DNA from 4 places in the Kocuria sp. 2SI genome. Region 1 is predicted to be linked to each of the others. Evidence: riboswitches for the same ligand, from Rfam matches in the RefSeq annotation. Region 1 holds a riboswitch; each other region holds the start of a gene.
The links. A riboswitch is a leader RNA that binds a small molecule or an ion and turns the genes downstream of it on or off. The one in region 1 is predicted to bind thiamine pyrophosphate.

Region 1 (5,390 bases):
GACCCGAGCTCCGACGACCCTGCCGCACCGAGCGTGCCGGAGGGCGAGCAGTACGGGGAGGATGTGGGCGAGGACAGCGGCGCCGGCATCCAGCGCGAGGTCTACGACGGCACGGATTCGCGGCCCTCGGCCGAGGCCGACGCGCAGCGGCAGGGCTCCGAGCAGTCCGAGGAGGCAGATCAGTGAGCTCGACAGCGACATCCCGCGGGTCCTCATCCGCCCGGCCCCGGCGGCGCGAGCACCGCTGGGCCGTGGAGATCCCCCTGATCCTGTGGCTCATGCTCGTATGGGCCGTGCTGTGGGGCGAGCTGACGGCCAAGAACCTCCTGGTGGGACTCGTGCTGTCCCTGCTGGTCACCCGGGCGCTGGCACTGCCGCCCGTGCAGCTGTCCAGCCGCTTCAACGTGCTGCACGCCGTGACCCTGTTCGTCACCTTCCTGTGGCAGGTCATCCGCGCCAGCTTCGAGGTCATGTGGACCGTGATCGCCCATGGGCCCAGGGCCTCCTCGTCGGTGACCGCCGTGCAGATGCGCTCGCACTCCGATCTGATCCTCACGGCCACCGGAAGCACCATGGGACTGATCCCGGGCTCGGTGCTGCTGGAGGTGGACCGTCCGAACGCGACCCTCTACTTCCACGTCCTGGACGTGCACGACGACGAGGACATCGAGCACTTCCGGGAGTCCGTGCGCAACACCGAGGCTGCCTGGATCCGCATGATGGGCTCTCCGGAGGACTACGCCGCGCTGCGGCGCGAGGACGCCCAGAAGGGCCGTGGACTCAACCCCCGGGCCGTGCTGCGCAGCTGGGCGGGCTACGCCCACAGATCGAAGGCCGAACGACGGGATGAGGAGCAGAGCCGATGAGCACCATCGTCATGGCCGTGTGCCTCGTGATGCTCGCCGGTGGGGCCGCCGGCGTGCTGTACCGACTGGTGAAGGGACCCTCGCTGCTGGACCGCGTGCTCTCCAGCGACGTCCTGCTCTCCGTGGTGGTCGCCGCGATCGCCCTGGAGATGGTCTGGAGCGATCACTCCGACTACATGATGGTCATCGTGACCGTCTCGCTGCTGGGCTTCATCGGCTCGGTGTCTGTGGCGCGGTTCGTCCAGCCCACGCGGCCACGGAAGACGGGCCAGACCGATGAGGGCGCCACCAAGGAGCCGGTCGAGGGCGAGCGGGCCGAGCAGGATCACCGGCCCGCCCCGATGCAGAAGCCCGCCCCGTCCGAGAAGGAGGGACACCGCTGATGGATCCCATGGACCTCGTGCTCGACATCGTCGTGGGCGTGCTGCTGCTCGTGGGCTGCCTCATGTCCCTGACGGCCGGCCTCGGCCTGATCCGGCTGCCGGACGTCCTGTCGCGGATGCACGCGGCCACCAAGCCGCAGGTGCTCGGTCTGCTGTGCATGCTGCTGGCCGTGGTGATCCACTCCCGCGAGTGGACGCTGCTGCCGCTGGCCCTGCTGGGCTGGGCCCTGATGCTGCTCACGGCGCCGGTCTCGGCGCACATGGTGGGGCGCTCGAGCTATCGGACCAAGCACGTGCTCGATGAGACGCTGATCGCCGATGACCTGGCCGCAGCCCTGGACGAGGCCGACACCGCCGAGTCGCAGGGCGGCGCGGACCGCCCGTCGTGATCCGCAACGGCTCGCCGAGCGCGCTAGGGTGAGCACCGAACCTCCGGCGCCGGCTGAGGCGCCGGTTCCGCGATCTCCCGAGTGGCTCACTCGGGGTAGGAGATGACATGAACCCCAAGATCATGGGACTCATCGGCACCGGCGCGTCCGTGCTGGGCGTGCAGGCCGCCACAAAGGGCCTCGACGCCACGTGGAAGAAGGTCACCGGCCGCCAGGTCCCGTCCAAGGGCGACGACCCCCGTGAGGACCGCTGGCTCGACATCGTCCTGTTCGCCGTGGTCAGCGGTGTGCTGACCACGGTCGTGCGGACCCTGGTCAACCGCCAGGTCGCCGAGCAGCGCGAGAAGGCCGAGCTCAAGGCGCAGGAGAAGGCCAAGGGCCGCGGCTGATCTCGACCGGTCCGGGCTGGCCGCTGCGCGCGGCCTGCTGATCGATGGCGAAGGCGCCGGGAGCATCCGCTCCCGGCGCCTTCCTCCGTTCCGTGCGTGGCAGCGGCCGACCTGCATCGCGGCCGCGTCTCGCGTAGGATCTCAGGCACACGACAGGGGAGCGCCCGACGGCGCTGAGAGTGCGGTCCGCCGCAGACCCTCGAACCTGCTCCGGTTAGCACCGGCGAAGGGAGTCGAGCATCTCGAGGGTGCTGTCGCGCAGCGGCATCGGCGCCTTCCGGCCCCGCCGTCGAGCGCGGCACGCATCCTTCCCCTCCTGATCAGCGGGACGCCATGGCGCCCCCGATGCCCCAGGAGGAGCACCATGACGCAGCATCGCAGCACCGACCCGCTGAGCCCCGATCGCAGCAGCGCCGATCCCGGCCTCGATCCGCGCTCGCAGAGCGGTCCCCACCCGCGCCCGGATGGCGCCGCCCGCTCCCCGCAGCGCGGCTCCCGCTCCCGCCTGCGGTGGCGCGTGCTCGACCTCGTGGTCCTCGCGGTGCTGGCCGCCGCCAGCGGTGTCCTGTTCTGGGCTTGGTCGTCGCTGGTCTACCCGGTCTCCGAGGCGCTGACCGTCGGCTACCCGCCGGCAGGCGGGCTGCTGGTGGGCGGGTGGCTGCTGGCCGGACCGCTGGGCGCGCTGATCATCCGCCGTCCGGGAGCGGCCCTGGCCTGCGAGCTGCTGGCCGCCTCCTTCCAGGGGCTGCTGGGCACCACGTTCGGCGCCACAGTCGTGATCTCCGGCCTGATCCAGGGCGCTGCGGCGGAGGTCGTCTTCCTGGCCTTCGGCTACCGCCGCTTCGGACCGGCTGTGGCGATCGCCTCCGGGGCGCTGGCCGGCGCCCTCGGGACGCTGAGCGAGTGCCTCCTCTACTACTACGAGTGGCCGGGGGCTCACCAGGCGGTCTACGTCGTGCTGGGCACGGCCTCTGGCGCGGTGATCGCCGGGCTTGCCATGTGGCTGCTCGTGCGCGCGCTGCGTGCCACCGGTGTCCTGTCGGGCCTGGCCTCCGGGCGATGACGGAGGCTGTCCGCACCGCTGGGGCGAGCGTGACGGCCCGCGGCTTCGGCTGGCAGCCCGACGGCCGCGGCGAGCCCGCGCTGCAGGGCCTCGACCTGCAGATCCCCGCCGGTCAGCGGATCCTGCTGCTCGGGGCGAGTGGGTCGGGCAAGTCCACCCTGCTGCACGCCCTGGCGGGGGTGCTGCCCCAGACCGAGGACGAGACCGACGACGGCGCGGGCAGCGGCCCCCGCGGGCAGCTGCTGGTGGACGGGCGCCCGGCGGCGCAGCGGGACGCGGTCACGGGGCTGCTGCAGCAAGATCCGGAGTCTTCGATCCTGCTGGCGCGGGCCGGTGACGACGTCGCCTTCGGGCCTGAGAACCTCGCGGTGCCGGCGGCCGAGATCGGCCCGCGCGTGGACCGCGCCCTGGACTCCGTGGGGCTCGAGATCTCCACGGACCGGGACACCTCCGCCCTGTCCGGCGGTCAGCAGCAGCGCCTGGGGCTGGCCGGGATCACCGCCATGCGCCCGCGGCTGCTGCTGCTCGACGAGCCCACCGCCAACCTGGACCCCGAGGGCGTGGCCACGGTGCGCCGGGCCGTCGAGGCGGTCGTCGAGGACACCGGGGCCACCCTGGTGGTGGTCGAGCACCGCACCGAGGTGTGGGCCGATCTCGTGGATCGCGTGGTGGTCCTCGGTCCGCGCGGCGTGGTGGCCGACGGATCTCCGACGCAGCTGCTCGACGCCCACGGAACCTACGCCGAGCAGCTGCGCCGAGCCGGTGTGTGGACTCCCGGGGCGCAGGTCGAGCCGCTGCTGCCGGAGGCCTTGGCAGGCGGCCTGCTGCTGAGTGCCGGGGCCCTGGAGGTCTCGCGCGAGCAGCCCTCGCAGCGCCGGCTGTCCAGGCGCCGACGGCGCGTGCGCTCGGGGCGGCCCGCTCCGGAGGACTCGATGGCCGGAGCCCCCGCAGCCCTGCCGGTCGACCTCCAGCTGCGCGCCGGGTCGGCCGTGGCCCTGACCGGTCCCAACGGAGCCGGCAAGTCCACGCTGGCGCTGAGCCTGGCCGGGCTGCTCGTGCCCGCCTCCGGTGCGGTGCGCGCCGCCGACGCTCTGGCCGACGGGATCCCGAACGATCCTTCGGTGTGGTCCGGTCCCGAGCTCGTGGAGCGGATCGGCACGGTCTTCCAGGAGCCGGAGCACCAGTTCCTCACCGGCACGGTGCGCGAGGAGCTCGCGGTCGGCCCGCGCCGGGCCGGGGTCCCGGAGGAGGAGATCGCCGGGCGCGTGGACGAGCTGCTCGATCGGCTGCGGCTGACGGAGCTGGCCGAGGCCAACCCGTTCACGCTCTCCGGCGGGCAGAAGCGCCGCCTGTCGGTGGGCACGGTGCTGGCCGCGGCCCCGCGGATCCTGATCCTCGACGAGCCGACCTTCGGCCAGGATGCCGTGACATGGGCGGCCGTCGTCGATCTGCTGGCCGAGCAGGTGCAGCGGGGTCGCTGCGTGGTGGTCGTGACCCATGACGCCGAGCTGATCCGCGCTCTGGCGGCTCGGGAGGTCCCGGTGCGGCCCGTGCCGCGCGCGGTCGGCACGCAGCCCTCCACCGCGCCTGGGCGCCAGCGCGGGGTGCTCGCCCGACGGGACGCGCTGGCCAAGCTGGCCGCCGTGGCCGTGCTCAGCCTGGCGCTGCTGGTCTCGGCGGATCCGGTGACCTCGGGGCTGATCCTGGCCGTCGAGCTCGTGGGCCTGGCGGTGATCGGCCAGCGCCCGTCCGCGGTGCTGCTGCGGGTCTGGCCGCTGCTGCTGGCCGCCGTGCTCTCCGGGTGGGGCACCGCGGTGCTCTCCGATGCCGGAGGCGAGCTGTGGGTCTCCGCTGGGCCGCTGCAGCTGACGTCCGGCTCGGTGGCCGCCGGTGCGGCGATCGCCCTGCGCGCCCTGGCCCTGGCGCTGCCGGGGGTGATGCTGCTGCTGAGCACGGATCCGACCGATCTGGCCGATCGCCTGGCGCGCACCCTGCGGCTTCCGGTGCGGATCGTGCTGGCCGCACTCGTGGGCCTGCGGCTGGTGACGGTGATGATCGATCAGTGGCAGGTGCTCGTGACGGCGCGGCGCGCCCGCGGCGTGGGCGGCTCCCGGCGTCCTGCGGCTGTGCTGCGCGAGGCCGGCGGGCGGGCGTTCGGGCTGCTGGTGCAGGCCCTGCGGCGGGCCTCGCGGCTGGCCGTGACCATGGAGGTGCGCGGCTTCGGCGGCGTGGTGGATGCCAGGGATCGGACCTGGGCCCGTCCGCTGCGCTTCGGGCGCGCGGATGCGCTGCTGCTGGGG
Region 2 (5,390 bases), on a different contig from region 1:
GTCCCGCCCATCCAGGATGATGCTGAGTTCGCCCGGTACCGGGATGGCTTCGCCAACGTGCTCGCAGTCCCACATCGACGAGGCCGTGGCCCTCTTGGTGCCCACCAGCACGAGCTCCACGAGTCCGTCGGCATGCTCCGGGGTGGCCCCGAACGCCCACGCCTCCGGAGTCTCCGCGGGCAACGCGGGGAGGTGCGCACGGCACTCCCGCCAGAACCTGTCGATGGCTGAGTCCGTGTGCATTCCGCCAGACTACTGACAGTCGTGCGCCGCCAGGACTCGGCGCGCAGACCGGCCCGGCGCACCCTGCCAGCGCTCAGTACTCGGCTGCCCTCAGTACTCCGGCAGGTGCGGTGCGACGTCGCGCACCCACGCGAGGACACCTCCGTCCAGGTGCCGCACCGTCTCCTCCCGGTTCGCGAAGTCGGGCTGGAGCCGCGCGAGCGCACGCTCCGAGCGACCTCCCGCCTTGCAGTGCAGGACTACTGGCACTCCACGGGCCTCGACTGGCAGCGCCTCGATCCCCTGCTCGAGCAGCGCGTCGAGGGCGACGGGAACCGCGCCCGGGATACTCACGAGGCGACGTTCCCACTCCTCGCGCACGTCGACAAGGGCGAACTCCGCGCTGCCTGCAGCGCGACGATCGAGCATCGCTGCCAGCTCGCGTGCCTCAACCGTCGCCCCTGCCGCGTCCGGTCCCGCTCCCGCCTGCGCCGCCGCGCCGGAACCCCGCTCGCACACACCATGCCCGTCCGCACGCGTGACGCCGTCGGAGACCTCGGTGACAGGCGGCGCCGCCGGATCCGCGACCACGCGCAGCTCCCGCCACGTCATCGCCAGCGCATCGTGGAGCAGCAACCGTCCCAGCAGCGGCTTTCCGATCCCGGTGACGAGCTTGACGGTCTCGGCGGCCATGATGGACCCGATGGTTCCCGGCAGCATGCCCAGCACGCCGCCCTCGGCGCAGCTGGGCACTTCGCCGGCCGGTGGGGGCTCCGGATGGAGGTCGCGGTACGTGGGACCGCAACCGGACCAGAAGACGCTCACACGGCCCTCGAACCGCAGGATCGATCCCCAGACGCACGGGATGCCGGCCAGCGCGCACGCGTCAGAGACGAGGTACCGGGTTCCGAAGTTGTCCGCTCCGTCCAGGACGAGGTCGTAGCCCGCGACGATGTCCCGGGCGTTCTGGGCGTCCAGCCGCACCGGGTGCTGCTGGACGGTGACGAGCGGGTTGAGGCGGGTGATCGCCCGGGCCGCGGATTCCGTCTTCAGGTCGCCCACGTCCTCGACTCCGTGGAGCACCTGCCGCTGCAGGTTGGAGACGCTCACGCGGTCGTCGTCGACGATTCCGATCGTCCCCACGCCGACGGCCGCGAGGTAGTGGAGGATGGGCGCTCCCAGTCCCCCGGCTCCGATGACGAGGACGCGGGCGTTCTTCAGCCTACGCTGGCCGGTCTCCCCCACCTGTTCGAGGGTGAGGTGGCGGGAGTAGCGTTCGATCTCCTCGACCGTGAGCTCCGGTCCCGGCTCGACGAGCGGAGGCAGCGCACTCGACTGCACGGTGGCGTTCACGGCTGCCCCACCTCCGGCCAGTCACCGCGCGGGACCCCGCCGACGGCCGCGCTCGCGTCGCCCGTCGACCCCGCCGTGGCGATCGGATCGATGAGCCCGTCCGCGGGCGATGACGCCAGCGCATGCCTGCGAGCGGGTATCCGCCCCGCCTGCGCGGCCAGCCGTCCCGCTTGGACCGCGGCCTTCATCGCCCGGCCCATGAGGACCGGGTTCTGCGCGCGCGTCACCGCGCTGGCCAGGAGAACGGCATCGCAGCCCAGCTCCATCGCGAGCGCCGCATCCGAGGCTGTCCCGATCCCCGCATCGAGGATCACCGGCACCTGCGCGCGGGAGGCGATGAGCTCGATGTTGTGCGGATTGAGGATGCCCAGCCCGGTGCCGATCGGGGCACCCAGCGGCATGACCGCGGTGGCGCCCACCTCCTCGAGACGCTGCGCGACCACGGGGTCGTCGGAGGTGTAGGCGAACACCTTGAAGCCCTCCGCCACCAGGCGTTCCGTCGCATCGATGAGTTCGACGGCATCGGGAAGGAGCGTCTCCTCGTCGGCGATGACCTCGAGCTTCACCCAGTCCGTCTCCAGGGCTTCGCGGCCCAGCTCAGCAGTGAGCAGCGCGTCGCGCGCGGTGTAGCAGCCGGCCGTGTTCGGCAGGATGCGGATGTCATTGCGCTCCAGCAGGGCGAAGAGCGAGTCGCCGGCCTGCTTCGAGTACCGCCGCATCGCGACGGTGGTGAGCTCTGTGCCGGAGGCCAGCAGCGCCTCCTCGAGGACGCTCAGCGAGGTGATCCCGCCGGTGCCCGTGATGAGGCGCGAGGTGAGCTCGACACCGTCGATGGTGAGCGAGTCCCCGGTGTCCGTGGGGATGTCCGCCGTCGTCTGAGTCGCAATCGTCACTGTCGTCAGCCTCCCTGCATCGCGGTGATGATCTCGACGGTCTGGCCGTCGACCAGGCGCGTGCCCTGCCAGCGGCTGCGCGGCACGACGGCGGAGTCGAGGGCGACGGCGACGCCCAGGCGCCCGCCGTCCGCCGGTGTGCCGTCCGCCGTGAGCGGTCGGTCGATCGTCTGGGCGACGAGGTCCAGGAGTGAGGCGTCATCCTCGATCGGATGCGCGGCCCCGTTGACGGTGAGGGTGGGCACGGAAGGTCCTTCCTGAGCGGTGTCCATGGTGTCAATCTGTCGTGTGGAAGCGGTACGGGTCGGTGGCGCGCAGAACGCCTGCGAGGTCGGTGCCCGGAGAGTCCCCGGTCACGAGCGCCGCGGCCGCATCCGCCAGCAGCGGTGCGAGGAGCACCCCGTGCCGGAAGCCACCGGTCGCGAGGATGAGGCCGGGCACGCCCGCGCCGTCGCCGTCGCGCAGTCGCCCCAGCAGCGGCACGTCATCCGGGGTGCCCGGCCGAGCACGGGCCATGACCTCGACCAGTTCCAGGTCGCAGACCGCAGGGACGAGCGTCTGGGCATCGCGGAGCAGTCGGTACACACCGCCCGCACTCGCGCCCGCAAGGTCGTCCTCGCGCGAGGTCGCTCCGATGACGATCTCGCCGTCGGCCCGCGGCACCAGGTAGATCGGCACTCCGTTCACGACGCCGCGGATCGTGCGCTCGAGGAGCGGCGCGGAGCCCTCCGGCAGCCGCGCGCGGAGGATGTCGCCATGCACCGGTCGCAGCACGGCCGCCGGGGAGGCGGGCAGGCCGGAGAAGAGGTCGCTGCGCAGGCCGGTCGCGAGGATCGTGTGCCTCGAGGCGATCCGGCTGCCGACCGCCAGCTCGACTCCCCCCGCCGTCGCCACACAGCCGGACAGCCGCCTGCGTGACGAGCGTGGCGTGCGCGCGATGCTCCCGCGACGACAATGCCGCAATCAGACCCGCCACCAGCCTGCGCGGGTCGACCTGGTGGTCGCCCACCGCACGGAACGCTCCCGCCAGCCGGGGAGACAGTGCCGGCTCCAGTGCGCGCGCCTCACGGACCGTGAGCGCGTCGACCTCCATCCCGTGCGCGATCTGGTGCTCGCGGAGCTCGGCCAGGCCCTGCCGGTCCGCTGGGGTGCCGGCGCACACGAGGGTCTCCGTCCTGCGGTAGCCCACGTCGTGGCCCGAGGCCGCCTCGATTCCGGCGATGAAGTCCGGGTAGTCGTCCGCGGCCTTGCGCATGAGCGGGTACAGCGCGTGCTGCTGGTACTGGACCTCACTGGCCGGGGCGATCATCCCCGCCGCGGCACGGGAGGCCGCTCCTCCCGGGTCCGGGTCGACGATCGAGACGGACAGTCCGCGCTCACGCAGACGCCAGGCCGTGGAGAGGCCGATGACGCCGGCACCCACGATGACGACATCGCAGTCGTGCGCATCCGGGTGCGACTGTTCCACTGCTCTCATCCTTCCCTTCGGCGGCATGATCCGCATCAGGTTCGACGGTCGGCGCTGGGGCCCTCTCAGCCCCGTAGGGCTCCCGCAGAGTTCGCGATCTCCACGAGTGCGTGCATCGTCGTGACTACACTCGTGGATCGTGAGCCATCATACAGACGCCCCCGCTGGGGAGGGCGCGCAGGCCAGGGCCGCGCGCATCGCCACTGCTCGCCTCTACCTGTGCACGGATGCCCGCACCGGCCCCGGGGATCTGGAGAGCTTCCTCCACGCCGCGTACGCCGGCGGCGTCGACATCATCCAGTTGCGCGACAAGTCGATCGGCACCGCCGATGAACTCGCAGCACTGGAGATCCTCGCTCGTGCGGCTCGCGCGCACGGGAAGCTCTTCGCGGTCAACGACCGCGCGGACGTCGCCTCCCTCATCGGCACCGATGTCTTCCATGTGGGCCAGCAGGACCTCACCCCCGCACAGGCCCGCAAGCTGCTGGGCGACGAGGTCGCCATCGGCCGGTCGACGCACACGGTCGAGCAGGCCCAGGCGGCACGGCTCGACCCGGACGTCGACTACTTCTGCACCGGGCCGATCTGGGAGACCCCCACGAAGCCGGGCCGTAAGGCCACCGGACTGAGCTTCGTCGAAGACGTCGCACATGCGGAGAACAACGATGCAGACCGCGTCACCAACGAGGACCCCGCGAAGCCGTGGTTCGCGATCGGCGGGATCGACGAGCAGCGTCTGCGCCAAGTCCTGGACGCCGGCGCACAGCGGATCGTCGTCGTCCGGGCGATCACCCAGGCCGACGACCCGGAAGCCGCCGCCCGCCGCCTCCGCGCAGCCCTTCGGTAGTCACGACTCCAGCCACGCACAGTCGCAGCTCGCTCCGGCGACAGTGCCTCCATTCGGCGGGACGCGACACTCACGACGTGGAATGGTTCGAGGCCTCTTCCTCGCGCTCAACTGAGCGAATCCGTCGTCGGTTGTCCGGACAAAACCCACAATGCGATTCACTCACCGGAGTGATGAAGCAGAAGAAAGCCCGCGTCGCTCCTCAGAACAACGCGGGCCCTCGACAGACCACGGGATTTAAGATCAGTCCAGTCCCGGCTTCCCGGCGTTGACCCATTCCTGCTCCCATTCGGCTTTGATCCGTCCGCGCTTCGGAACGTCATAGCCACGGAGGTCCAGGAACTTCCGCATCGCGGCCAGCTCTTTCTTCCGCTGAGCACCGCCTCCGCTCTTCTTCGCGCCCGCTGCCGGTGCCGCCGCAGAAGCCTTCCGACTTTTCGCGATGTAGACCTTCAGCGCCTCCTGCAGCTGCGTGTGCTCGTCAGGGGTGAGTTCGATCTCGTACGCACGCCCATCCAGCGCGAACTGAACGGTATCCACTTCGTCCGACTGCGCACCGGGGAAATCAGAGGTGAGCACTTCTACGAATTGCTTCGCCATTGCAGTC
Region 3 (5,390 bases), on a different contig from region 1:
GAGGTGGGTTCTTTCCATGCGCGAATACGAGCTGATGGTCATCATCAACCCGGAGGTCGACGACCGCGCGGTCGAGCCGACCCTGAAGAAGTTCCTCGAGGTCGTCACCCGTGAGAACGGCACCGTCGACAACATCGACATCTGGGGTCGCCGCCGTCTCGCCTACGAGATCCAGAAGAAGTCCGAGGGCATCTACGCCGTCGTGCGCTTCCACGCCGAGCCCGCTACCTCACAGGAGCTCGACCGTGTGCTGAACCTCAACGAGGCGATCATGCGCACCAAGATCATCCGTCCCGAGGAGCAGCGGATCCACCCGCACCACGACGTCAACGGCGAGCCCGTCGCCGAGACCGCCGAGGCCTGAGCAGATCGGCGCCGGTGACGGCGCGAGCTGCATCGGGTGCGATCCCACCGACTCCGTCCTGAGCGGCGGAGGAGGATGGGGGAGCACCAGCCCCATCACCGCGAGTTCTCCGGAAGGAGAGTCCCATGGCCGGCGACACCATCATCACCATCATCGGCAATCTGACCGCTGAGCCCGAGCTGCGCTTCACGCCGTCGGGTGCGGCCGTCGCGAACTTCACGATCGCGTCGACCCCGCGCCAGTTCGACCGACAGTCCAACGAGTGGAAGGACGGCGAGACGCTGTTCATGCGCTGCTCGGTGTGGCGCGAGGCGGCGGAGAACGTCGCCGAGACGCTGCAGAAGGGCATGCGCGTCATCGCCCAGGGGCGGCTCAAGTCCCGGTCCTTCGACACGAAGGAAGGCGACCGCCGCACCGTGATGGAGCTCGACGTCGATGAGATCGGCCCGTCGCTGCGCTTCGCCTCGGCGAAGGTCAACCGCCAGTCCCGCGGAGGCGGGTCCGGCGGCGGCTTCAGCGGCGGCGGACAGCAGTCCGGCGGCTGGGACAATGGCGGCGGGGGCGGCTTCGGCGGCAACCGCGGCGGCCAGTCCTCCGGCGGCTACAACCAGGGCGGTCAGGGCGGTGGGCGCCAGCAGGCGGCCCCGCAGAACGATCCCTGGGGCCAGTCCGCCGGCGGCAGCTACGACTGGGGCACCGGACAGGACGACGAGCCGCCGTTCTGATCGGCGGCCCGAGCGCCTGAGCCCTCGCACCCACCCGGCGCAGAACCGGGAGACAGAACACATTTCCATCCCGCAGAGCACTGCGGGCTCCACGCTTCAGAAGGAGCACCACGATGGCGAAGCATGAGATTCGCAAGCCCAAGCCGAAGGCGAACCCGCTCAAGGCCGCAGGCGTCACCGAGATCGACTACAAGGACGTTGCGCTGCTGCGCAAGTTCATCTCCGACCGCGGCAAGATCCGCGCGCGTCGCGTGACCGGCGTCTCCGTCCAGGAGCAGCGCAAGATCGCCCAGGCCGTCAAGAACGCCCGTGAGGTCGCCCTGCTCCCCTACGCCGGCTCCGGCCGCTGATCGGAAAGGAACACACTCATGGCAAAGATCATCCTGACGCACGAGGTCTCCAACCTCGGTTCCGCCGGTGACGTGGTCGAGGTCAAGGACGGGTACGCCCGCAACTACCTCTTCCCCCGCGGCTTCGCGACCCAGTGGTCCAAGGGCGCCGAGCGCCAGATCGAGTCCATCAAGGCCGCTCGTGCGGCCCGTGAGCTCGCCTCGCTCGAGGACGCGCAGGCCCTGGCGGCCTCGCTGATCTCGGCCACCGTCACGGTCCCGGCCAAGGCCGGCGCCGAGGGCCGTCTGTTCGGCTCGATCAAGGCCGAGCAGGTCGCCGACGCCGTCAAGGCCGCCGGCCTGGGCGAGATCGACAAGCGCAAGGTCGAGATCCGCGAGCAGGTCCGCACCGTCGGCACCTACCAGGCCACCGTGCGCCTGCACGAGGACGTCAATGCGAACATCGAGTTCGAGGTCGTCCCCGCCTGATCCTTCGGGTGAGCCGTCCTGCACGGCACGCCTGACCGACGAGCCGTCGCCCCTTACGCGGGGCGGCGGCTCGTCGTCGTTGCCGGGCCTGTCGGGCGCCGGCGGGCGGCTCTGCCCCTGACAGGTCACCGTTCGGCGGATGACGACGACGGCCCTGCGCAGGGACGCAGGGCAGGCCCTGATGCGGTCCCTTGCGCGGTGATCTCGCATCTGTTCCCGGCCCTCGGGGCCCGGGCGCGGCGCGGATCTGCTGCGGGCGCATGACCCGTCCCCAGGACGGCCGACTCCGCTGACGTGGGGGAGGAGATCGCCGCGGATCTGCGCGAGCACGACGGCATCGAGTCCGTCCACACGTACAGCGACCCCGGCATGGCCGACCCTCTGAGCTCCGACGATGGCCGCACGGGCATGGTCGTGGCGCACATCGAAGGCTCCGAGGCCGAGCAGACCGAGATCTCGACCGAGCTCGTGGAGGATCTGACAGGGGAGCGCAGCGACGGCACCGAGGTCCCGGTGGGCGGCTCCGCGCCCATGATCGCCTCGAACAGCCAGCAGGTGATGAAGGACCTGGGGCTGGCCGAGGGCATCGCCGTGCCCATCACGCTGGTGCTCCTGCTGGTGGTCTTCGGCAGCGTGGTCTCTGCGGTGCTGCCCCTGGCGGTCGGGGCGTTCGCGGTGTTCGGCGCGTTCTTCTCGACCTGGATCATCGCCCAGCTCACCGACGTGTCGATCTTCTCGATCAACCCCATCACCGCGCTCGGGCTCGGACTGGCGATCGACTACTTCCTGCTGATCGTCAGCCGCTTCCGTGAGGAGCTCGGGCGCCGCGGGCTGGAACGCAGCTCGCCGTGACGGGCCGAAGGCGTCGAGGATGCCCTGCGGCGCACCCTGCAGACAGCCGGGAGGACGGTCCTGTTCACCGGCTCGGTGCTGCTGCCGATCAAGGCGCTGCTGATGAACGTGCTGGCCCTGTCGGCGGTGCTGGGCGTGGAGACGCTCGTGTTCCAGCACGGCTGGCTCTCCGGGTTCCTGGGCTTCGCGCAGGGCCCGCTGGACATGTCCATGCCCGTGCTGCTGTTCTGCATCGCCTCCGGGCTGTCGATGGACTACGAGCTGTTCCTGATCGGGCGCATGAAGGAGATGTGGGAGCAGACGGGCAGCAACCGCATGGCGGTCGTGGAGGGGCTCGCGCACACCGGGCGCATCACCACACTCGCGGCGCTGGTGCTCTCGGTGACGTTCGCGGCCTTCGGGACGAGCCAGGTGAGCTTCATGCAGCTGTTCGGCCTGGGCGCGGCGTTCGCGATCCTGCTCGATGCGACCCTGGTGCGCGGCGTCCTGGTGCCCGCGTTCATGCGGATCGCCGGGCGGGCCAACTGGTGGGCACCGGCCCCGCTGCGGTGGGTGCACGATCGGATCGGGCTGGCGGAGGCCCCCGTCAGTCGGTCCGCGCTCTCAGCGCGGGATGATCTCCGACTGATCCTGAGTCAGGGCCTGATCGAAGAACGCCAGCTCGTGGCGGCAGCCTGCCAGATAGGCCCGCTGTGCTGCCGCACGGCCTGATTCCGAGCTCTGTGCGAGCTCCCGCTCGACGCGCTCCAGGGCTGCAGCGGTTGCAGCCACGAAGTCGGGATCGCGGTAGGTCTCCAGCCATGCGGCATACGGGTGATCCGGCTCCACGGCCGGCAGACAGGCTCCGACCTGGGCGTAGAGCCAGAAGCAGGGGAGCACTGCAGCAGCGCCGACAGCTCGGTCCTGTCCCAGGGCGGCGGCCAGCAGGAAGTCCGTGTAGGCCGCGGTGACGGTGCTGGCGGGCTCGTCGGCGGCCTCCGGACGGGCGGCCATCCAGGTGCGGTGCAGCTGGGCCTCCTCCGTGAGGCAGCCGACCGAGGCCTGTGCCCACGCGAGCTGGTCCTGGGCGTGATCGCAGCGTGCGGACAGAGCCGCCAGGGCCCGGGCGTAGCCGGCCAGATACAGGGCGTCCTGGGCGAGGTAGAACGTGAACCGCGCGTCGTCGAGGGTTCCGTCCAGCAGGGCGCGCACGAATCTCGAGTCCTGAATCTCGGCTGCCGTCTGCGCGCCGGCATCCCACAGCGACTGCGTCCATGGACCGGCCGCTTCGACGGCGGGCTGGGGGGCGATGTTCGAGGTGGAGTTCATCAGGGGACATCCCTTCGCCAGTGCGAGCTGGAGCAGGTTCCACGGGTCTGATCTCAGCGCCGGCGGCGCACCCCGTGTCCGCAGCCCACTGTAGGCGGCAGGATCGGATGCCGATAGGGCGGCAGCCGGTTCCGCTGCGAGAGACGAGACCTGCTCATATGTCACATTCGACATATGAGCAGGTCAGGCGGCCTATGGGGCCTTCGAGAGCTCTGCGAGCCCGTCAGGAGCCGTCGTGGCCCTTGAGGAGGTTCGCGAAGTCCGTGACCGGACCCAGGTCCACACCGCTGCGACGCGGCGCCCGCGCGGGCTCGGTGGGCAGGAAGCCCTCCATCCCGGCGGACTCGGCCACCAGTGCTGTCGCCATCTCGGAGGCGGCTCGAGCGATCCGCGACTCCAGGCCTCCGGTGTCCCCGGAGCCGAAGTCATCGGTCGCGGCGAACACGCCCGTGGGCAGCACGACTGCCCGCGAGTAGGAGAACAGCGGGCGCAGCGCGTGGCCCAGGACCAGGCTGTGGCGCGGGCTGCCGGCCGTCGCGGCGATGAGCACCGGGAGGTCGATCAGCGCTTCGTCGTCGAGGACGTCGAAGAACATCTTGAACAGCCCCGAGTAGGAGGCCCGGAAGATCGGCGTGACCGCCACCAGCCCGTCGGTCTGGGCGACCAGGCGCTTGACGTCGTCGAGCTGCGGATCGGGCAGCCCGCCCGTGGTCATGGCCTGCGCCAGCGGCAGGGCCAGGTCCCGCAGCTCCACGTGGTGGACCTCCAGGGCCTCGCCCCGGGCGCCGACCCGGGACTCGACGGCCTGGGCGATCTGGTCCGCCAGCAGGCGGGTGGACGACGGCGAGGACAGCCCCGCCGAGACGACGACGAGCTGCCGGGTCATCGCTGCTCATCCTCCTTCTGCTCGTCCTGCGGCCGCGCGTTGATGACCTGGCGGTGCCTGGAGTCCGGGCCCTGGGCGCGCAGGGTCTCGTGGGTGGGTGGGTCTGAGGGCACGTGCGCCGGGCGACGTGCCTCGAAGCCCTCGCGCAGGCGCGGGACGATCTCCCGGCCGAGGATCTCGATCTGCTCCAGGACCATCTCCTCGGGCAGGCCGGCGTGATCCAGCAGGAACATCTGGCGCTGGTAGTCGCCCACCTGATCCGCGTAGCCCAGGTAGCGCTCCACGATCTGATCCGGGGTGCCGACCGTCAGCGGGGTCATCCGCGAGAAGTCCTCGAGCGACGGGCCGTGGCCGTAGACCGGCGCGTTGTCGAAGTACGGGCGGAAGACCCGCTTGGCCTCGGCCTCTGTCTCAGCGGCGAAGATCTGGCCGCCCAG
Region 4 (5,390 bases), on a different contig from region 1:
CCCAGCGCCAGCTTGGGGAACACCAGGGCAGCCACGGCGACGGCCGCCCAGGGCGAGGAGTGCTGGCTCAGCGCCGCATCCCACCACTGCGCGAATCCGATCTCCTGCGAGCGGGCGATCTGCCACCAGCCCACCGCCAGCACCACGGCGTTGAGGCTCAGATACACGGGGACCAGGACGACGGCCACGCTGATGGCCTCCGAGAACCCGGCCATGAACACCGCGCCCAGCAGTAGGAGCAGCCCGACGGTCACCCAGAACTGCCAGTGATGCGCCTCGGCTGGCACGTGCGGATTCTCGACGATGTGCACGGCGGCATCGGCCGAGGACAGGGTCATGGTGATGACGAAGTCCGTGATCGCGAAGCCGAGCAGGCACAGGACCAGCACCTTGCCACTCCAGCGCGGCAGCAGCGTCTCGAGCATCCGGATGGAGCCGGCGCCGTGCGGGGAGGCCACCGCCACCCACCGGTAGACCGGCAGCGCGCCGAAGAGTGTTACGGCCACCAGCACCAGGGTGGCCAGCGGGGAGATCAGCCCGGCAGCCAGGATCGCGATGCCGGGCTGATAGCCCAGGGTGGAGAAGTAGTCCACGCCGGACAGGCACATGACCTTCCACCAGGGATGGGTCTTCTCGTCACGATCGGGTCGGCGATGCGGGGCGCCGTAGGAGGCGGAGGGGGATCCGGCCAGCAGCCAGGCGGCGGCGCGGGAGGGCGGTGCGATCACGGCGTACATGATGCGCCTGTCCCGCTCACGGCCCCGCCGCCGAGGGCCTCAGGCGGCTGGCAGTTGCCTGTGAGCCGCGATCTGCCGATCAGTCGGGCAGCGGACCCGACCGATCCGGCTCGGGGCCGAGCAGCCCGCCGAGGGCCACCAGGAGCCCGCCCACCGCGAGCACCGCGGCGATCGCCGCGTGCGGCCCGAGCAGCTGCTGCAGCGGCGGCAGGTAGTAGGGGTAGAGCGCGGGCAGCACGATCGAGATGCTGTAGGCCACCCCGTATCCGCTGGCCCGGATCTCGTCGGGGAAGCGCTCCGTCAGATAGGCGCCCACCGGCCCGTAGCCGGTCACCGTCGTGACCTGCAGCGCGGTTGCCAGCAGCAGCACCGTGCCGATGCCGGCTCCGAGGGCCCCGGACAGCAGCGCCAGGAGGATGACGGGGGAGACCGCTGCGCAGAACAGCCCGAAGCCCACGAAGAACCGGCGCCGCCCGATCCGACTGGACAGCGCCCCCGCCCCGGCCATGGCCAGCGCGGACACGGCCGTCGCGCCCAGCATGACGAGGGAGACGGTCTGCGGCTCGAGCTGGGGCATGCGCGAGAGCTGGGCGGTCAGGGTGGGCACTGCCATGTAGGTGAGCAGCCACAGCCCGGTCATCAGCACGAGGACCTGCCGCAGCGACCGGCGGCTGCTGCCCCTGACGAGCTGCGCCAGCGGGTGCGCTGAACGGGCCGGGCGCCGGCGCTGCGGAGCCTCCTCGACCATGAGGCGGTAGTAGATCAGCATGGCAGCGGCCAGGGCGGCGCCGAGCAGGAACGGCAGCCGCCAGCCCCAGGCGGCGTACTGGCTGTCGTCCAGGAGCAGCAGCAGGAGGGAGGTGACGGCGGCGATGCTGGCGTTGGCCAGCGGCGACATCGCCATGATCATCCCGCTGAGACGACCGCGTGAGCGCGGGCGCGCCCACTCCATGGCCAGCGGGATCGCCGACGTGTACTCCCCGCCCAGAAAGATCCCACCCAGCAGGCGCAGCGCCAGCACCGTCAGGAACGTGCCCGCCCCGAGCACCTCGTGCCCGGGGACCAGGGCGATCAGCAGGGTCGTGAGGCAGATGCCGGCGAGGGCGACCTGGGTGATGAGCACCCGGCCCGCGCGGTCGGCGATCGGGCCGAAGATCATGGCCCCGAGCGGGCGGCCCAGCAGGGTGGCCACGAAGATCAGGCCGGCATTGCGCACGATGTCGTGATCGCCGAACAGCTGCGCCGACACCGGAGCCAGGGCGATCACGGGCAGGAAGATGTCGAACTGGTCGACGTAGTTGCCCATGATCCCACCGCGGATCGCGCGGCGGGTCGGTGCGGGAGGGCGCCCGTCGGAGGATGCGGTCGCGGGGGCGGACAGGGGTGCAGAAGGCATCGAGCTCTCACTTCCTTCGCCGGTATGAACCGGAGCAGGTTCGACGGTCGAAGCCGCGTCAGCTTCCTCTCAGCCCGTGCCCGGGCTCCCGTGTGGGGTCATTCAGCGGTGCAGGTCCCACGACCTGCGCGCCGCACCGTCGATTCTAGCGGCGCGACGGGTTCGCGTGGCCGAGGCCCGAGCATGTGAGGCACAGTGAGGGCGTGTCCCTCACTGCCTCCGAGCTCTCGAGCCTCCCGACGCGCCCGGACACGTGCTCGCGCATGCTCGGCATCGATCTGGCGCGGGCCGTCGCCCTGCTCGGGATGATGGCCACCCACACGATGGACCTGGTGGATGCGGCCGGTGATCCGCAGCCCGTCGGGCTGATCGCGGGCAAGGCGGCCGCGCTGTTCGCGGTGCTGGCCGGGTTCTCGGTCGAGCTGTCCACGCGGCGCTATGGGCGCTGGCGCGAGGCGGCTGCCTCACTGGCGGTGCGCGGCGTGCTGATCGCGATCCTCGGACTCGTGCTGGGATCGCTGTCGAGCTCGATCGCGGTGGTCCTGGTGAACTACGGGGTGCTGTTCCTGCTCGCCCCGCTGGTCCTGCGGCTTCCGGCCCGATGGCTGGCGGCCACGACCGTGCTCTGGCTGGTCGCTTCCCCGGTGGCCTCCCACCTGATCCGCGACGGGCTCGGCCTCCAGCGCGCCGTCGAAGCGCCCGAGCTCTCCCACCTGGCTCAGCCGGGTGAGCTGGTCATCGGCGTGCTGCTCACCGGCTACTACCCGGTGCTGCAGTGGATGGGCTACCTCCTCGTGGGGCTGCTCCTGGCCCGGCTCGACTGGCGCAGCGCCGCCACGGCCGCCTGGGCAGGGGCCGTCGGCGCCCTGCTGGCCGCTGCGGCCTGGGTGAGCTCGCAGCTGCTGCTGTCCGCAGGCGGGCACGAGGCGCTCGAGCGCGCCGGCTCCGGTCTGCCGCCGCTGGCCTGGGGCTCGCCGTATGCCGCGCAGACCATCGGCAGCCACGGGACCACGCCCACGACCACGTGGTGGTGGCTGGTCACGGTCGGTCCGCACTCGTCGACGACCTTCGACCTGGTCTTCACCTCGGGCATCGCGGCGGCGGTCATCGCCGTGTGCGTTCTGATCTGCCTGGCGATAGGGGAGCGCACCCGCCTTCTGATGCCCGTGCTCGCGGCCGGCTCCATGCCGCTGAGCATGTACACGCTGCACGTGATCCTGTCCGAGCTCACCGACCTGTACGTGCTGCATGTGCTCCTGCTGCTGGGGCTCGCCGCGCTGTGGCGGACCGGCGGGGAGGGGCCTGGACCGCTCGAGAGCTTGGTCTCCGGGACCGTGCGGCTGGTCGTGCCGCGGCGCTGAGCCTCCCGGCGCCGCGTGGCCTCAGGCGGACGTCGTCGACTCGCCGGACTCCTCCAGCAGGTGATTCGGCAGCCGATTGCCCTGTGCGCGGCTGCGGATCTCGAGCAGCGTGCGGGCGTGCTGCCACAGCCGCTTATCCGCTTCGGTCACCGGCTCCCAGGCGGGGACAGGCACGGAGGTGCCCTCCTCGTCGCGGGCCACCATGACTGTCAGGCAGTTGGTGGTGACCTCCAGCTCGCGGGACTTCGGATCCCCGGAGCGGACCTCCACGGCGATGTGCATGCCCTTGGTCCCGGTGTAGATCAGGCGGGCGTCGACCTCGACCAGATCCCCGATGTGCAGGGGGCGCATGAAGCGGATGCCGCCGGAGAACACGGCCACGGTGTCCCGGCCGCAGTAGCGGGTCGCACAGAGATATGCGGCCTCGTCGATCCATTCCATGACGATGCCGCCGTGGACCTTGCCGCCCCAGTTCACATCGGTGGGGGCGGCCAGGAAGCGCAGGACCTCGCGCTCGCCGGTGCCCTCCGCGCTGAAGTCCTGGCGGGCGATCTCGGCGGTGATCTCTTCGCGGATCGGGATGCGCGAGAGCGCGTAGTCACGGGCCAGCTCCTGCTCCAGGCCCCGCGGCTCGAAGCTCGGCACGGGCGTGGACTTCCCGCTGCCGTCGACGGCCACGAAGATCGTCAGGCACCGGGCCCGCTCCTCGAGCTCGCCCGTCTTGGGATCGCCCGAGCGCACCACGGTGTTGATGTGCATGGAGGACCGGCCCGTGGTCAGCACCGTGCCGGTCACCTCGACCATCTCGCCGACCTGCACGGGGTACGCGAAGTGGATGTTGCCCACGTAGGCGGTCACGCAGTAAGACCCCGACCAGGCGGCGGCCGCGGCGAAGGCGGCCTTGTCCACCCACTCCAGGACCCGGCCGGCGTCGACAGTCCCGGAATGCCCCTCATCGGTGGGTGCTGCCAGGAAGCGAAGTGTCACCTCGTGGCGTCGGGAACGGCTGTCGGCGGGGGCGGGCGTCGTCTGGTCCATGGCGATGAAACTACCGCAGGTGATGCGGCGAGAGCCCCGACCGCGGGGGTCGGGGCTCTCAGCTGCTCTGCGCGGAAGGTAAGGGATTCGAACCCTTGGTGCAGGGTCGCTGCACAACGGTTTTCAAGACCGTCTCCTTCGGCCGCTCGGACAACCTTCCCGTGACGGGTCGGCATGCACCGCCCGCACATCGGCTCATTCTTCCACTGGCATGCGCTGGGAGCCGAATCGACGCGGCGGGCGTCTGCCCGCCTCCGTAGCCTGGGCACGACACACCCCGACGATCGCAGGAGGCCCATCATGCGCGCAGTCGCCGAAGCCGACCACGGGGGGCCCGAGGTCCTGACCGTGACCGATCAGCCCGTCCCCGAGCTCACCGCCGACGGGATCCGCATCCGCGTCGAGCATGCCGGGATCAACCGCGCCGACGTCCTCCAGAGAACCGGTCATTACAAGGTTCCCGACGGCGGCTCCGCGATCTACGGACTCGAGATCTCCGGCCGCGTGCTCGAAGTCGGCGCCGAGGCCCCGCAGCACGCCCTGTCCGGAGACGTCCTGGTGCCCGGGGCCCGAGTCTGCGCCTTGGTGGACTCGGGAGGCTACGCCGAGGAGGTCGTCGCCCCGGCGGCGAACGTCCTGCCGGTGCCGGATGCCCTGTCCATGACGGATGCCGCCGCGCTGCCCGAGGTGCTGGCCACCGTCTGGTCGAATCTCGTGATGGAGGCCGGTGCTCGGTCCGGGCAGACGCTGCTGCTGCACGGCGGCACGGGCGGCATCGGCACGGCGGCCATCCAGATCGCCCGTTCGATCGGCATGCGCGTGATCACCACCGTGAGCTCCGAGGCCAAGGCCGAGTTC

Region 2: it holds a riboswitch for thiamine pyrophosphate, as region 1 does, so the genes downstream of both, FFS25_RS13965 (FAD-dependent oxidoreductase) here and FFS25_RS02835 (ECF transporter S component) in region 1, are expected to answer to the same signal.
Region 3: it holds a riboswitch for thiamine pyrophosphate, as region 1 does, so the genes downstream of both, FFS25_RS08810 (thiaminase II/PqqC family protein) here and FFS25_RS02835 (ECF transporter S component) in region 1, are expected to answer to the same signal.
Region 4: it holds a riboswitch for thiamine pyrophosphate, as region 1 does, so the genes downstream of both, FFS25_RS00180 (MFS transporter) here and FFS25_RS02835 (ECF transporter S component) in region 1, are expected to answer to the same signal.

Annotation. Positions count from the first base shown of each region.
Region 1 is NZ_SCNB01000003.1:126,320-131,709, reverse strand. It holds gene FFS25_RS02860 (Na+/H+ antiporter subunit D) at 1-186, shown strand, start outside; gene FFS25_RS02855 (Na+/H+ antiporter subunit E) at 183-866, shown strand; gene FFS25_RS13990 (MrpF/PhaF family protein) at 863-1,249, shown strand; gene mnhG (monovalent cation/H(+) antiporter subunit G) at 1,249-1,638, shown strand; gene FFS25_RS02840 (DUF4235 domain-containing protein) at 1,746-2,027, shown strand; TPP riboswitch at 2,172-2,276, shown strand; gene FFS25_RS02835 (ECF transporter S component) at 2,392-3,090, shown strand; gene FFS25_RS02830 (ATP-binding cassette domain-containing protein) at 3,087-5,390, shown strand, end outside.
Region 2 is NZ_SCNB01000034.1:184-5,573, reverse strand. It holds gene FFS25_RS12760 (ASCH domain-containing protein) at 1-243, opposite strand, end outside; gene moeB (molybdopterin-synthase adenylyltransferase MoeB) at 334-1,575, opposite strand; gene FFS25_RS12750 (thiazole synthase) at 1,572-2,477, opposite strand; gene thiS (sulfur carrier protein ThiS) at 2,474-2,713, opposite strand; gene FFS25_RS13970 (FAD-dependent oxidoreductase) at 2,745-3,362, opposite strand; partial or broken gene FFS25_RS13965 (FAD-dependent oxidoreductase) at 3,430-3,945, opposite strand; TPP riboswitch at 3,932-4,032, opposite strand; gene thiE (thiamine phosphate synthase) at 4,076-4,783, shown strand; gene FFS25_RS12730 (Lsr2 dimerization domain-containing protein) at 5,027-5,383, opposite strand.
Region 3 is NZ_SCNB01000013.1:18,089-23,478, reverse strand. It holds gene rpsF (30S ribosomal protein S6) at 17-364, shown strand; gene FFS25_RS08835 (single-stranded DNA-binding protein) at 490-1,089, shown strand; gene rpsR (30S ribosomal protein S18) at 1,203-1,439, shown strand; gene rplI (50S ribosomal protein L9) at 1,458-1,907, shown strand; gene FFS25_RS08820 (MMPL family transporter) at 2,202-2,759, shown strand; gene FFS25_RS08815 (MMPL family transporter) at 2,835-3,470, shown strand; gene FFS25_RS08810 (thiaminase II/PqqC family protein) at 3,363-4,067, opposite strand; TPP riboswitch at 4,060-4,152, opposite strand; gene FFS25_RS08805 (FMN reductase) at 4,291-4,953, opposite strand; gene FFS25_RS08800 (LLM class flavin-dependent oxidoreductase) at 4,950-5,390, opposite strand, start outside.
Region 4 is NZ_SCNB01000001.1:38,062-43,451, reverse strand. It holds gene FFS25_RS00185 (APC family permease) at 1-737, opposite strand, end outside; gene FFS25_RS00180 (MFS transporter) at 817-2,133, opposite strand; TPP riboswitch at 2,128-2,235, opposite strand; gene FFS25_RS00175 (heparan-alpha-glucosaminide N-acetyltransferase domain-containing protein) at 2,337-3,494, shown strand; gene FFS25_RS00170 (acyl-CoA thioesterase) at 3,516-4,532, opposite strand; tRNA gene FFS25_RS00165 (tRNA-Ser) at 4,605-4,692, opposite strand; gene FFS25_RS00160 (NAD(P)H-quinone oxidoreductase) at 4,833-5,390, shown strand, end outside.